Regions from separate parts of the Halomonas sp. AOP30-A1-24 genome, predicted to be linked through region 2. Evidence: predicted binding sites of a transcription regulator. Region 2 holds the regulator's gene; each other region holds the start of a gene.

Region 1 (3,643 bases), on a different contig from region 2:
CCGATTGGTTTTGGGGGGATTCTTGCCAATATTCCCGAAGCTGGCCTTGCGATTTCAGCGCTGGACCAGGCCATTGAGGTTGGCAAGCCTGCCGTGCTTCAGCAGGTTGGTGCCGCGCTGGGCGTAATGCTGGATCCTTTGGCAGGTATTGATGCGTGGCGTGAAACGCTCAAAGTAGTTGCCCATGGTGAGGTAGCGCCAGAGCAGCTGCGTGCCGCTAAGGATATTGCGACAAGCGTCGGTTACAGCAATGGCATGCTGTATAACTTCTATTCAGTGGCCATTGCATCGGGTATCGCGCCGCTGTTGATCTTTATGGGCGTGGGGGCCATGACTGACTTTGGCCCGCTGCTTGCCAACCCTCGTACGCTGTTTCTAGGTGCTGCGGCCCAGTTTGGTATTTTCGCCACGCTGTTTGGTGCTGTTGTGCTGACCTCCATGGGCATCATGGACTTCTCGCTGAACCAGGCGGCAGCGATCGGGATTATCGGCGGCGCCGATGGGCCAACGTCTATCTATGTGTCCAGCGTGCTTGCGCCAGAGCTATTGGGTGCTATCGCGGTGGCGGCCTACGCGTACATGGCGCTGGTGCCGTTAATCCAGCCACCTATCATGCGGCTGTTAACCACTGAAAAAGAGCGTCAGATAAAAATGACGCAGCTGCGCCCCGTCTCCAGGCTGGAAAAAGTGATTTTTCCACTCATGCTGTTGATCCTGGTCGCGCTGTTTCTACCCGACGCAGCACCGCTTCTGGGGATGTTCTGCTTTGGTAATTTGATGCGCGAATGCGGCGTGGTAGAGCGGCTTTCGGATACCGCCCAGAATGCGCTGATCAACATCGTGACGATCGTTCTAGGGCTTTCTGTTGGCTCAAAGCTGATGGCGGAAAGCTTCTTGACGGTGGAAACCCTCGGGATTCTGGGGCTGGGCATCGTGGCCTTCGGGATCGGTACCGCCGCCGGGGTGTTAATGGCCAAGCTAATGAACCTAATGAGCCGTATGCCGATTAATCCGCTGATAGGTGCTGCCGGGGTATCTGCTGTGCCTATGGCAGCGCGCGTGGCTAATAAGGTCGGTCTGGAGTCCAATCCGCATAACTTCTTGTTGATGCATGCGATGGGCCCAAACGTGGCAGGGGTAATTGGTTCTGCCGTGGCTGCCGGGGTAATGATTAAATATTTGGGATAAATAGACAGGATTGACGGGGAAGCAGAAGTGCCCCATGCACGGCTTACGGTTTACACCGTAAGCCGTTTTTGGTTCAGGGGGCGGGTGCGTTTACCGGGGTAACGTCCAGCGTGCACTTTAGGCGATTTTCCAAGGGGGAAAGGTCGAACGTATGGTCGCGGGGCCAGCCAATGGTGAGCTGAACACCTTCGCCATCGTAGTTGACGTGTTCAATGGGGATGGCCTTTTCGTCGCACCAGGCGCGGGCGATCGCCTCGCTGGCAAAGGTAAGGCGTAGCGTGTAGGCGTCTCGCTCAATCACTTCACGCGTCGGTAAGGTTTCCAACGCATGGCTGATGGCTTGAGCGTAAGCCCGTGCCAGCCCGCCGGTGCCTAGTTTGGTGCCGCCAAAGTAGCGCGTCACGACACCGCCGATTTCACCCATTTGGCTGCCTTGAAGTACCTGGTACATTGGCCGGCCAGCCGTGCCGCCAGGCTCGCCATCATCGGAAAAACCAATCAGTGTTTGCTCCCCGGGCGGCCCAGCAATATAAGCCGTACAGTGATGGCTGGCATTGGGGTGAGCAGCTCTTGCCGCTTCAAGAAGTGCACTAAAAGCGGCCACATCTGGCGCATGGCATAGCCACGCCAGAAACTGGCTTTTTTCGACCTCTATCTCGGCGGTATGCCACTGCGAGGCAGCTAAATCAGGAACTTGATAACGCAATCAGTGCTCCATAAGGCCATAAGAATTGGCAGCAAGGTCGTTGGCACTATCCTGCGCCACACCCATTACCATTCCTAACACTTGAATATCGCGATTGTGCAAAAAGAGATCCGGCGCTTGGGTATCGGCAGGCCATAAATGTACGCCAAAGCGACTGATCGAGAGCTGCTTCAACGCAACAGGCTGCTGATTGATGTGAGCGACGGCGGTTTCTTCGTGGGTATCGCATTGAAAACGCCGAATAATAATGACATCTCCATCAAACAAGTTGCAATCACGCATTCGGTTGCCACGTATTTTTAGGGCGTAGGTATTGTGCCGCGTTCTGCGTGGTGCTGTTTTAAAGGCGCGTGCCGATTGAATGCCTTTAGGTGCGCAGGACGCGCTGCTCAATACGGTAGAACCGGCGTGAGTTGGTGCTGACATCGATATATTCATAGGAAATTCTCCAATGCAGCGCCCTTTCCCTAGGCGTTTAGTAGTGGCAAGCCAGCAGGTTGCTGGCATGTCTTTTCATACAGTGTTTTAGTATACAGCTGTTTTTGCATACAGTGGTAGTGCTGTTTTTATCCAGTGCCTTTGGCTATTCAAAATGCTGGTTCCGTCAGCACGCTTGGTGCATTCTCACGGCCGCTGCGATTGGCTGGAGATAACCTGGCTTTCCGTGTAGAGTTTTGGCTAACTATCAACCTGTTGGGAGACACCTTTGAGCCTGTGCCTGCAAGCACGACAACTAGCCTGCGAGCGTGATGGGCGCTGGCTATTTGAAGGGCTCGATCTCACGATTCGCAGCGGTGACATTGTTCGAATTGAAGGCCCCAATGGCAGCGGCAAGACCACACTGTTAAAGCTGCTGGCAGGTCAACTGAGTGATTACCAAGGCGAGCTTTTCTGGAACGGCGCGCCACTTCGCAAGGTGCGTGAACATTATCTGGCCAACCTGCTGTATCTGGGACATTCGCCAGGCATCAAGGCTGGGCTTTCACCGCTTGAAAACCTGGCCTGGTACCAGGCGCTAAGCGGCGAGCGGGGTAATGAATCGCAGCGCCTGAGCGCTTTGGAGCAAGTAGGGCTTGGCGGTTTTGAGGACGTATTGGCCGGCCAGCTGTCGGCGGGTCAGCAGCGCCGTGTGGCGCTGGCCCGGTTAACGCTGACGCGCCGTCCACTCTGGGTGCTTGACGAGCCGTTTTCCGCCATTGACCACCAAGGCGTAGCCGCGCTTGAAGCGCAGCTTTCAGCTCATGCTCAAGCCGGGGGAAGCATTCTGGTAACCACTCACCATGGGCTGAATGCTTCGCCCGCCGCTCGCTGTATTCAACTGGGGTAGACAATGACGCAGGGGCAGAAGGCGACCACTACACTACTTGAAACGCCAGTGCCGGGCGGGCTGTGGATTGCCTTTACCGCCACCCTGAAGCGTGATGTAACACTGATGTTCAGACGCCGCGGCGAGCTGCTCAATCCGCTGGTCTTCTTCGCGCTGGTGATAACGCTGTTCCCAATCGGCATTTCACCCGACCGCGCCGTGCTTGCGCTGATCGCGCCAGGTCTTTTGTGGGTAGCGGCGCTTCTGGCGGCGCTTTTGTCGCTGGATAGCCTGTTTCGCACCGATTATGACGACGGCAGCCTTGAGCAGATGCTGCTCGCGCCTCAGCCGCTAGTCGCGCTTAGCATGGCCAAGGTACTTGCCCACTGGTTGTTGACCGGGCTGCCGCTGGCACTGGTCGCGCCGCTTCTAGGTGTGACGCT
Region 2 (3,643 bases):
ATGACCGGGCCAATAGGTTGAGTCATTAGCAGGGATCCAATAAAAGGGCCGATGATTTTAGACGATCAACGCACAGAGTCAAAAAAGCCTCTGCATAAGGCCTCTACGGACGGCTGCCATGTAGCCAAACAGGAGTTCCGGGCACGGCGCGCTCAAAGATATAAAGCAGGTCCTCGTTGCGCATACGAACACAGCCATGTGAAGCAGGTTTGCCCATCGGTTGATCGGGCGGCGTTCCGTGTACATAAATATAGCGGCGCTGAGAGTCGACGGAACCTGCGCGGTTAAATCCTCGCTCTAATCCACAAAGCCATAAAATTCGCGTCAAAATCCAGTCACGTGTCGGATGAGCGTCGGCCAAGTCACTTGAGAAAATTTCACCGGTAAAACGCCTGCCTCTAAGTACGGCATTGACTGGCTGTTCGTGGCCAATTGCCGCGCGAACATAGTGCCAGCCATGCGGCGTTTGACCGCTTCCATCTTGCTGGCCAACGCCAGCGCGTCCAGTAGAGATAGCGCACTCAAAGCCTGGTGTTTGACCCTGCCACCAGCGCAGGATTTGTGCGCTGGTATCAATTTCGATCCAGCCGTCTTTTTCAGGTGGCAACTCAGATAACAGGGGCGTTCGCATGCTGTCCTCCTTCAACCTCTTGCGGCAGTGGAGCATTCATGGCGGCAACGACCACAGGACGCAGGCGCCGCACTAAATCACGCACAGTCACCTGCTCCTGATAGTCCTTGGAGGCGATATCACGTAGCGCATCCAGCCCCGACAAGGTGAATATGACCGTACCCAACATAAAGTGCAGCCGCCAAAAACGCTCGGCATCGGGTAAATCAGGGGTCGCCTTACGCACAAGCCCGGTAAAACGGGTAAACACATCCCCATATTGCTCTTGAATATGGCGCCGTAAATGCCCTTGCGCTTGACTATAGGCTAACCCCAATAAGCGCATAAAGACTTTCAAACTATTGCGTTCAGCAGGCACCGCCAGCACCGTGGTGGCCATTGTTTCAAGCAGCTCTTCCAGGGGGATGGGGCTATCAGCATAGCGGGCTTCAAGCTCATCGAGCGCACCATGAAAACGCTGAGTAAACGGGTCTAGATAGCGTGAGAATACGGCTTGGATGAGGGCTTTCTTGGAACCAAAATGATAATTAACGGCCGCCAGGTTTACCCGCGCTTTACTGGTGATGTTACGCAGTGACGTTTCAGCAAAGCCACGCTCTGCAAACAGCACCTCAGCGGTATCCAGGATGCGCGACACCGTGTCAGATTGTGCCATTATGGCCTCCGGAGAAACGAGTGTTTAAAACATGACAGAATAGTAAGTCATATCTTAATCAGGCTCAATCACCCTTATTAGCCGATTTTTTATTTGGTTACCCTGCGCATTAGCGTTAATTCAAACGTCTTACCGGTGACAGTCAGTGTTTTAACAAGCTGCTTTTTTAACCATGTACTGGATAGAGCAACATACTGTATACTTAAACACATACTGATCAAGCAGACAGATACCGACTGTCTTTTATTGTTTATGGAGTTTGGTATGTCGCGGCCACTCACAGCACGTCAGCAACATGTTTTTGATTTTATAGTAAAAACCATGGGTGAATTCGGCTACCCTCCCACCCGCGCCGAAATTGCCAAGGCCTTGGGCTTTAAATCCCCCAATGCCGCTGAAGAGCATTTACGTGCTCTTGAGCGTAAAGGCGTGATCCGGATTATTCGCAATACGTCGCGGGGAATTCGCCTCCCCAATCAGGAAGCGCAGGACGTTAGCGAATTACCCGCCACCGTTGCGGCCAACAGCAATGATCTTCCGCCGATGGGCTTGCCGGTTATTGGTGAAGTTGCCGCTGGCAGCCCGATCCTTGCAGCGGAGCATATTGACCGTTACTGCCCGCTACCCGCGGAATATTTCACCCCTAAAGCCGACTATCTCCTGCGGGTACGCGGTTTATCCATGAAGGATGTGGGTATCCTGGAAGGCGATTTACTAGCGGTGCACCGCACTGATCGTGTACGTGACGGGCAAATCGTCGTTGCGCGGCTGGAAGATGAAGTAACCGTAAAACGCTTTCAACGCCAAGGGCATCAGGTAATGTTGATTGCGGAAAACGCTGATTTTGCACCGATTGAAATCGACCTGCGAACCCAATCCCTGGATATTGAAGGCGTAGGTGTAGGCGTCATCCGTGGCGGTAATGGCCAAGCGCTAGGCTAATAATCCGTTTGCGTAAAATCGGATTTTAAAACGCATCAAGGGGGTGGTCATTTTCATGACCACCCCCTTGTTTTGTTACTGATTCAGCTTCAACAGTTTTTAAACGCTTAGCTAAAGACCACCGTCTTATTGCCGTGGATCAAAACGCGGTCCTCCAGATGCCAGCGCAGGCCTCGCGCCAGTACGGCTTTTTCTACATCGCGTCCAAAGCGAATCAGGTCGGTTGGCGTATGGCAATGACTCACGCGATGAATATCCTGCTCAATAATCGGCCCTGCATCCAACTCCTCCGTCACGTAGTGACACGTCGCGCCAATCAGTTTTACACCGCGCTCATAGGCCTGATGATACGGTTTGGCACCGGCAAATGAAGGCAAGAAGCTGTGGTGAATATTAATCACCTGCCCAGCATAGCGCTCACACAACGACGGGGGCAGAATCTGCATATAGCGCGCCAATACAATACAGTCCGCTCGCGCGTTATCGATAAGCTCCTGCACCTGAGCAAACGACGCTTCCTTATTATTCGGGTCCACCGGCACATGGTGGTAAGGAATACCGTACCACTCAGCGATTGAGCGCATGTCTTCGTGATTAGAAATCACACCGGCTATGTCACAATCCAGCTCACCTGCCTGCCAACGGTAAAGCAAATCCACCAGGCAGTGAGACTCACGAGAGACCATGAGTATGACTCGCCGACGCTTTTGGGTATCCATCAGCGCCCACTGCATGGAAAACTCTTGAGCAATTGGCTCAAAGGCGCTGCGTAATGTTTCAACGGACATGCCAAGCGAATCGGCCAATATCTCATAACGCATAAAAAAGCGGCCCGTTTGCAAGTCAGAATGCTGACTGGCTTCAGTGATAGAGCCGCCTTGTTGAGCAATAAAACCAGACACACGGGCAACAATACCCACCTGATCGGGGCAGGAAACGACTAAACGATAATAATGAGACATGTGAAGTACTCTTGACGAACTACGAAATACGAGTGACTTAGCGTAACGGCGCAGCAAATAGCGGCTAAATAGCAACGTCGTAAATAACGGCCGACTAGTGTACCGGAACCCCGTTAACGAAGCACCGTTATCTAATGTCGGGGGTCATTGTTAGCCGCCCCTGCCTTCCCGTATAGTTAAGACATTACTTTTTAGGCTTTTCATAACCGATGCATCCACCACGCGTTCAACTTCGCCCTCGCCGCCGCCCTCCCCTGCGCCTACTGCCGCTGGGTGGGTGTGGTGAAATTGGCATGAATCTAACGCTGTATGGATACGACGATCACTGGATCGCGGTCGACTGCGGCATGATGATTCGCCAGGATTTGCCTAACTCGCCCCTTCAGGTACCTAACCTGGGCACCGCAGAGGCACTGAACATAACGCCCCAAGCGTTATTTATAACGCATGGAC
Region 3 (3,643 bases), on a different contig from region 2:
ATTTTCGACATGACGCGATACGGTCGGTAGCCAGCATCCTTCTCAAGCCCAAACGCTGGGTAGTAATCGGTGCCGTGGTCATTGATAGTAAAAATATCACCTTGTTGTTTCCACTGAGCAGGATGAACACTATCACCACGTGAGCGGACGCCTGGCAACTGCAATATCTCATCGACAGTTAACCAATCGCCGCTTTCCATCACGGCTCGACGCGCTCTTGCTTCCATCTCAGCTTCGCGCAAACTAGTTGGCGTGGTCATAATCTTAGGCACCCTTATTTTGGGTATGTACTCTGGTCCATTATCCTGGGGGCTATACTAATAAGTTAGCCGTCGCGGAAGTGATCGTCGTGGTACTTGAGGCTAGCCATGCATAAGCGGCCGATGATGGATAACGTCTAACCACCTTACGGTGTTCAACCTACCAGTGAGATAGCTTTGTTGGCTCCTCACTTTGAATTTGTTCTTCCTTCCTATGGCTACAACCTAGCGGATAGATAAAAGCGCTGGAAAACTATCAATCTCAAGATCAGAAACGCTAGAGAGGATTGATCAGCTCATCACCTTGTCCCTCGGAAGGTTTGTTAACAGCCGTGCTAACCGGCCAATGTTCAACTAGTCCCGCATCGATATGCCGCACCATGCTGCGGATTGTCTCTTTATCCGTCAGGTCAGTAGCAAGCCAGTGTTCAAGACTGTCGTCGTCCAAAATTAACGGCATCCTGTCATGCACATCGGCAGCACTGCCTCGAGCTGGCTCGGTGAGAATGGCACATCCTAGACCTCCATCATCCCGTTCTGCGTAGATAGCGGCGAAGTATAGGGGCTCTCGATCCCTTCGGCACAGATAATGAGGCTGCTTAGGGGGCGTGTTCTTGATCCATTCGTACCATCCGTCAGCGAGTACGAGGCACCGGTGTTTAGCAAATGCCGATTTGAAAAAGTTATTAGTCGCAACGGTTTCAACTCGCGCATTTATGGGTTGCGTGCCTTTCCCTTTGGCCCACGATGGGCGAAATCCCCACCACACCTCTTCAAGCGTGGGAGCAGAGTCCTCAGACGCCTGCCGTATGCTCGCGATCCAGGTACCCGGCGCCACATTGTAGCGCGGTCGAATGTCGCGCTCAGACATAACCGCACCGACCTTTTTGGTCAGCTCAGGTATCGGGGTGAATAAAGCAAATCGTCCGCACATAGCTGCAGGATAGACGAGAATTGGCCATCCAAGTCAGCCTACGCACCAAAATCGCGGTGCCCTCATCTAACCACCGTCAAAATAAGGTGGGCTTGCCAACACGATAAGACCAACGAATGAAGAAGAGTGCTTGCGATTCACTAGGCTGATCGCTTATTGTCAGCCCTTAATACTGTATATATTAACAGCTATATAGGGAGGCGCTTATGAGCAAGAAAACTTACCCACGGTCTATGCAACGGCCATTCAGTAGTCCCCGTACTCTTCCAGTTATCGTTGGAGGATTTCCTCTTCAACGGGATGATTTGAGAGAGGAAGGTACGCAGTTGTTGGCGGTTTGGGGGACTGAACAAGACGCGCTACTCGCACCGCTTGAAAACATTGAGGTGCATCTACCAGGCACATGGCGAGCGATGGGGAGCATGGCATGAGTATGCATTTCACCATTCTTGGACGCGTCGACACCATGGCTCGACCGCTAAGGCTGCCTTTAGCGGGTGGCGAAGTCCGCGCTGGTTTCCCGAGTCCCGCAGACGATTATGTCGAGGTCGAATTAGATCTTATTGCCCATTTGATTAAGCACCCTAGTGCAACGTTCTTTCTGCGAGCCAAAGGCACCTCCATGGAAGGCGATGGCATTAAAGATAATGCGTTGTTAATTGTCGACCGGTCTATCAATCCTCAGCCAGGCCATATCGTGATCATGAGCGTGGACGGCGAGCTGACGTGTAAAAAGCTAAGCATCATGGGCAGTCGGCCGTATTTGGTGGCCTCTAACCCAGAGTTTAAGCCCATCCCTCTCACTGGGCATGATTGTCACAATTGGGGTGTGGCCACCCATAGCATCCAACCGCTAGCACCCGGTTTCACCGTATGATTGCCTTGGTCGACTGCAATAATTTCTATGTCTCCTGCGAACGAGTCTTTGCTCCCAGGTTGGAAGGCCAAGCTGTCGGCGTTTTGTCGAATAACGACGGCTGCGTGGTCGCGCGTTCGCAAGAAATCAAAAACTTAGGTGTGGCAATGGGAATGCCTGCCCATCAGATTGATCCGCATATTCGTCGACAATGCACATTGCTCAGCTCAAATTATGCGCTTTACGGTGATATGAGCAGCCGCGTTACTGATGTTCTCTCACAGCATACGCCTCACGTGGATGTATATAGCATTGATGAGTCATTTCTATCGTTTGAGGGCTTTGAACCAGACACATTAGAAGAACGATGCCAATTAATGCGACAGCAAGTTAAGCGAGATACAGGTATTCCGGTTAGCGTTGGCTTAAGCACTAGCAAAACGCTTGCAAAAATTGCCAATCACCGCGCTAAAAAAGAAAGTGTTTTCAATGGCGTGGCCATGATGGACCCTAACAGCAGCGACACCCGGGAATTCCTGGAGCAGCTACCCGTTAATGAGATATGGGGGGTAGCAGGTCGCAGTGCAGCGCGGCTTCATACTCTAGGCATAGAGAATGCTTGGCAGCTGCGCACCGCCAGCTCTAAGCATTTGCGGCGCCATTTCAGTGTGGTCATGGAACGTCTGGTTTATGAGTTGAGGGGCGAAAACTGCATATCACTCGACGACATGAGCCAACCAAAAAAACAGATCATGGTGTCCCGCTCCTTCGGCCGGCTCACGACGAACAAAACCGATCTGCACGAAGCCCTACGCGTGCACGCATCACGTGCTGGTGAAAAGCTACGACGACAAAACGGCTTGGCGCAGGCATTGATGGTGTTTGTTCACACCAATCGCTTTCGGCAAGATCTGCCGAGCTACAGTAAACGGTTAGTAATACCGCTACCTCACCCCACCGATGATAGCCGCGAGCTCATCAAAGCTGCCATGGCAGGGCTAGAAAGAATTTTTAAAAAAGACATCTGGTACCAAAAATGCGGGATTATGCTCATTGATTTGTGCGATCACGACAATGAACAACTAGGGCTGCTCGCCGAACCGATCAGTGACGAGAAACGTGCTCGTAATGAAAAATTGATGGCCACGCTCGATAAGCTCAATCGCGAACACGGAAAAAATACCGTCCGGATTGGCATGCCTCGCAAACAGAATGCTTGGGAATTGCGTTGCGAGCACCGTACACCACGCTACACCACACGCTGGGAAGAGCTAGCAGTGGCCAAAACCTAGAAAAGAGCTGCCATCCCTGGCACTCCTACCTCTTTTCACTACCAATAATCACATCCCTGTTGTGACGCATTCGACGTGCTAAAGCGGCGATCCTGGGCGTCACACTTTCACCCTAGCCTTTATCAAGCCATTTTTATGTAAGCGATTGACCACAGCGTTTGTAAGCAATGGCTTACAACAATCCGTTATGCAATGAAACTAAAAACGATTGGCGATATGTGTGCCACTAACCCAATTGGCAGCAACTAAGCCAGTGGTACTTCAGCTTATTCTGATGGATGGCAAAGACACCTGATCCGAT
Region 4 (3,643 bases), on a different contig from region 2:
GGGCGCTGATTGGACGTTGGCAGGCAAGACCTTCTTTGACTGGCTGGACTACATCACTTCACGCTGGATGATGCCATTGGGTGGGTTAGGCACCGTCATACTGGCAGGCTTTGTCCTGAAGAGTGAAACGTTCCGCGACGAGCTAGGGCTCTCGCCTCTGCCCTATACGCTATGGCTTGCCATGGTGCGTTATGTCAGCCCGCTGGGTATTTTGGTTATTTTCGCTGATGCATTAGGGCTGTTTACCGTTACCTTTTCAGTTCATTGGCCGTGGTTGTTGGCTATCCTGCTGATCATGATGGCGTTGGGCGAGTGGTTGAGTCCTCGCCTGCGTCAGGCGTTAACGACACGCTAACGGATTCTCCCCAGCCAACGCTGCTGCTGAGCAATGAGTGACGGCTCATCCAGCGGCGTTTGGCAGGTGATTTGAGTCTCTTCCTGAGATCGTAGTTGAGATAGGAGTTGAGATCGTAATTGAGATAGCAGCGGTTACTTGCGTAAAGCAGATTGCTTGATAGCGCCAGGGTGAGTGCCTGCCTTCATCAACTCGTCCCAGCGTGTCGTGTAGCGGCCTGAGCGGTGCCCGCAGCGTAGCTGCCAAGCGGCATCGGCATCCGTCATACCAAAGCTGATGGTGCCTTGCCCCATGCGCTGATTGATATTATCCAGGGTGGCCATTAAGTAAGGGTATCGGTTCCGCGGCGGTTGATGTAGCAACGAGAGCTGGTGCTGCTCGGCATCAACCAGGTCCAATAGCATCACACCTGCCTTCATAAACCGGTAGCCTGGCCGGTAAACCTGTTCAACCCCTTGGTGAACGGCCTCAAGAATTGTGCGCGTATCGTCGCTGGGTGAGAGCAGGGGCACCATGGCGTGGGGAGAATACTGGGGTTGGTCTCGGCGGTGGCGGTTGGTGTTTAGAAAAATCATCACGGCTCGCGTGAGGCTGCGCTGCTGACGGAGTTTTTCGGCGCTGCGCTGGGCATGTTGGCGTAACGCGTTATGTACTTCTGTTTTACTACCGGTTGATTGGCCGAATGAGCGCGACGTCATAATGCGGTGGCGCGGTTGATCCAGCGTATTCATCTGCAGGCAGGGTGTACCGCGCAGCTCCAGCGCCGTGCGGGCCAGCACTACCGAAAAATGTTTGCGCAGTAGCCGAAGGTCAGCCTCACGCAAGTCCCAAGCGGTATTAATATTACTGATCGCTAACCGCTCAGCAATCCGGCGCCCAACGCCCCATACGCTGCCCACCGGCGTTTGTTTAAGCAGGGCGGTCGTTGCCGCATCTTTTCCCGTTAGCAGGCACACGCCTTGATAGTGAGTCGCCTGCTTGGCCAAGTGGTTGGCAAGCTTCGCCAGCGTATGCGTAGGGGCCAGCCCGACGCATACCGGCAGGCCTAAATGACGCCGAATCCGCCGACGCAGCCATTCGCCCAGGGTTTGGCACTGCTGGTTGCTGAACGCCTCCAGGTAAATAAACATTTCATCAATGGAGTACGGTGACACGGCTGGGCAGGTATCACGCAGTAGCTGGCACAGCCTGGCCGACATATCGCCATACAGCTCATAGTTGGATGACTTGAGGTAAATGTCACCACGCTTACGCAGGCTTTCGAGCTTAAACGATGGCATGCCCATGGGGATGTCCATGGCTTTCATCTCGGCAGAGCGGGCGATGATACAGCCGTCGTTGTTCGACATAACGCCCACCGGCTTGCCTTCCAGCGCAGGATCAAACACACGCTCACAACTGACGTAAAAGTTGTTGGCATCGACCAGGCCGATCATCGGACATACTCATGAATGACGGCACGCACTACTCCCCATAGCTGGCACTCGGTGCCTTCCAAGGGAAGCGGCGGGTAGTGAGGATGCGCAGAGCAGAGATGCGGCGTATTTTGGTAGAGGGCGTAGCGCTTAATCAGCACTTCCTCTTCAAACATGGCAACCAGGATATGCCCTAGCCGAGGCTTAATGCTGCGGTCAACGACCAGCAGGTCGCCATCAAAAATCCCCCAACCTTCCATGCTGTCACCAGCGGCGGAAAGGTAGAACGTCTGGGTAGGGTTTTTAATTAACCGCGTGTTGAGATCGAGCGTACGCGGTTCGTAATCCTGCGCTGGTGATGGAAAGCCGCTAAAGCCCGCACGGCCTTGTAACGATGAAAAAGGCAACGGCTGAGAAGTTAACGGCAAGGTGGGCACGAGCGTCGATGGAGGCAACGACATCGTCGGCATCCTCACTGAATGTAATGTGTATGTATATACAGTATTTATTCGTGAGGTTTAAATTGCAAGCGTTGAGCGGCGATTAGGCAAGCCTAGCGCGCTAGCCACAACCCCACGACGATGGCACTAACAACAGCAATAAAAAAAACAAGGTTACGGGCGCGTGTATCGCGGCGTGGTTTCATGGCAGCACCATTAGCAAGAGTTGGGTAAAAGCGACGGAAGAATTGCGCCTGGCATGGTAACGTTTGTTACTGATACCGTCATCCAGACATTGCCTGAACGCTGAATTCAGGAACATTAAAGGCGTCGCGTTATTTGCCAACGAGATGGCCGCTTCATCAGGAAAACAACCTATGTGTGAACCAACCCTCCAACCCGCGTCTCGACACTCCGCGCAGCCGCTGGTGCTTGCGCAAGGGCGCTTGGCCGCACTGGGCTGGGGCCGCGTGGATGCACCTGTCTGGCTGGCGCTACACGGCTGGCTGGATAACGCGGCAAGCTTTAGCCGCTTGGCACCGCTTTTGGCAGATGCGCTGGATATCCGCGTGCTAGCCATTGATTTTCGCGGCCATGGGCACTCCCAGCATGCCGCTTTCGGAAGTGACTATGCGTTGTGGGATTACTGCCACGACGTGCTTGATGCGCTGGACGCGCTGGGTATTGAACAGGCTTCTTTACTGGCCCACTCCATGGGCGCGGCGGTTGCCTGCCTACTGGCCGCTGCTATGCCGGAGCGTATTGCCCGGTTAACCTTGATTGACGGGCTGGGGGCACTGAATACGCCTGCGGAAGAAACTGCCAGCCAGTTGCGCAAAGGGCTTATTGCCCATCGTCGCCCGCTTTCCCGCCCACCACGCTATGCTGATATCGAAAGTGCGGTTGCCGCGCGGGTAGCCGGTGGCGTCACCACGCTGGATAGCGTAACGGCGATGCCGTTGGTTGAGCGTAATACGCAAGCAACTGCCGATGGCTATCTACAAATGCGTACGGATAGTCGACTGCTAAAACCCTCTCTGGTGCGCTTTACCCCTGAGCAGGTACTGGCTCTGTTAGCGTGTATTAAGGCGCCGGTACTACTGATTGAAGGCGAGCAGGGTATTTTAGGAAAGCGTGCCTGGGCCGAGCAGGCGCGCTTGGCGGTTAATGATCTGACCCGCCATGTGTTGCCTGGCGGGCATCATCTGCATTTGGAATCTAAAGCGGTTGCCGCTGTGGCGGAACTCGCCACCGCCCACTGGGAGGCAGCCGTGTAAAGCGGTTATACGGTCGGCTCAAGAGCAATAGGAATAGCCAATGAATCAACTGACGCACGCGGGTAGCGGGAAAAAAGTGGCTTTGGTGTTGGGCAGTGGCGGGGCGCGCGGTTATGCCCATATCGGTGTCATTGAAGCCCTGGAGGCACGAGGCTT

Evidence for each region. The regulator LexA, encoded in region 2, represses DNA repair genes until DNA is damaged. The targets are predictions, from matches to a motif close to TACTGTNTANNTANACAGTA.
Region 1: ACT3TJ_RS11890 (LexA family protein) is a predicted target of LexA. The motif match lies at 2,429-2,448, and genes of this name have one in related genera.
Region 3: ACT3TJ_RS16560 (LexA family protein) is a predicted target of LexA. The motif match lies at 1,365-1,384, and genes of this name have one in related genera.
Region 4: ACT3TJ_RS16920 (LexA family protein) is a predicted target of LexA. The motif match lies at 2,255-2,274, and genes of this name have one in related genera.

What each region holds. Positions count from the first base shown of each region.
Region 1 is NZ_JBQSXL010000019.1:37,530-41,172, forward strand. Features, by position in the region: gene ACT3TJ_RS11880 (sodium ion-translocating decarboxylase subunit beta) at 1-1,188, shown strand, start outside; gene ACT3TJ_RS11885 (IMPACT family protein) at 1,262-1,894, opposite strand; gene ACT3TJ_RS11890 (LexA family protein) at 1,895-2,320, opposite strand; gene ccmA (cytochrome c biogenesis heme-transporting ATPase CcmA) at 2,601-3,221, shown strand; gene ccmB (heme exporter protein CcmB) at 3,225-3,643, shown strand, end outside.
Region 2 is NZ_JBQSXL010000022.1:49,554-53,196, reverse strand. Features, by position in the region: gene nagZ (beta-N-acetylhexosaminidase) at 1-26, opposite strand, end outside; gene ACT3TJ_RS13085 (L,D-transpeptidase family protein) at 104-631, opposite strand; gene ACT3TJ_RS13080 (TetR/AcrR family transcriptional regulator) at 609-1,286, opposite strand; gene lexA (transcriptional repressor LexA) at 1,551-2,228, shown strand; gene purU (formyltetrahydrofolate deformylase) at 2,336-3,190, opposite strand; gene ACT3TJ_RS13065 (ribonuclease J) at 3,484-3,643, shown strand, end outside.
Region 3 is NZ_JBQSXL010000040.1:12,222-15,864, forward strand. Features, by position in the region: gene ACT3TJ_RS16550 (hypothetical protein) at 1-260, opposite strand, end outside; gene ACT3TJ_RS16555 (SOS response-associated peptidase) at 538-1,194, opposite strand; gene ACT3TJ_RS16560 (LexA family protein) at 1,622-2,071, shown strand; gene ACT3TJ_RS16565 (Y-family DNA polymerase) at 2,068-3,342, shown strand.
Region 4 is NZ_JBQSXL010000043.1:8,568-12,210, reverse strand. Features, by position in the region: gene ACT3TJ_RS16930 (sodium-dependent transporter) at 1-355, shown strand, start outside; gene ACT3TJ_RS16925 (Y-family DNA polymerase) at 490-1,791, opposite strand; gene ACT3TJ_RS16920 (LexA family protein) at 1,788-2,231, opposite strand; gene ACT3TJ_RS16915 (alpha/beta fold hydrolase) at 2,588-3,487, shown strand; gene ACT3TJ_RS16910 (patatin-like phospholipase family protein) at 3,528-3,643, shown strand, end outside.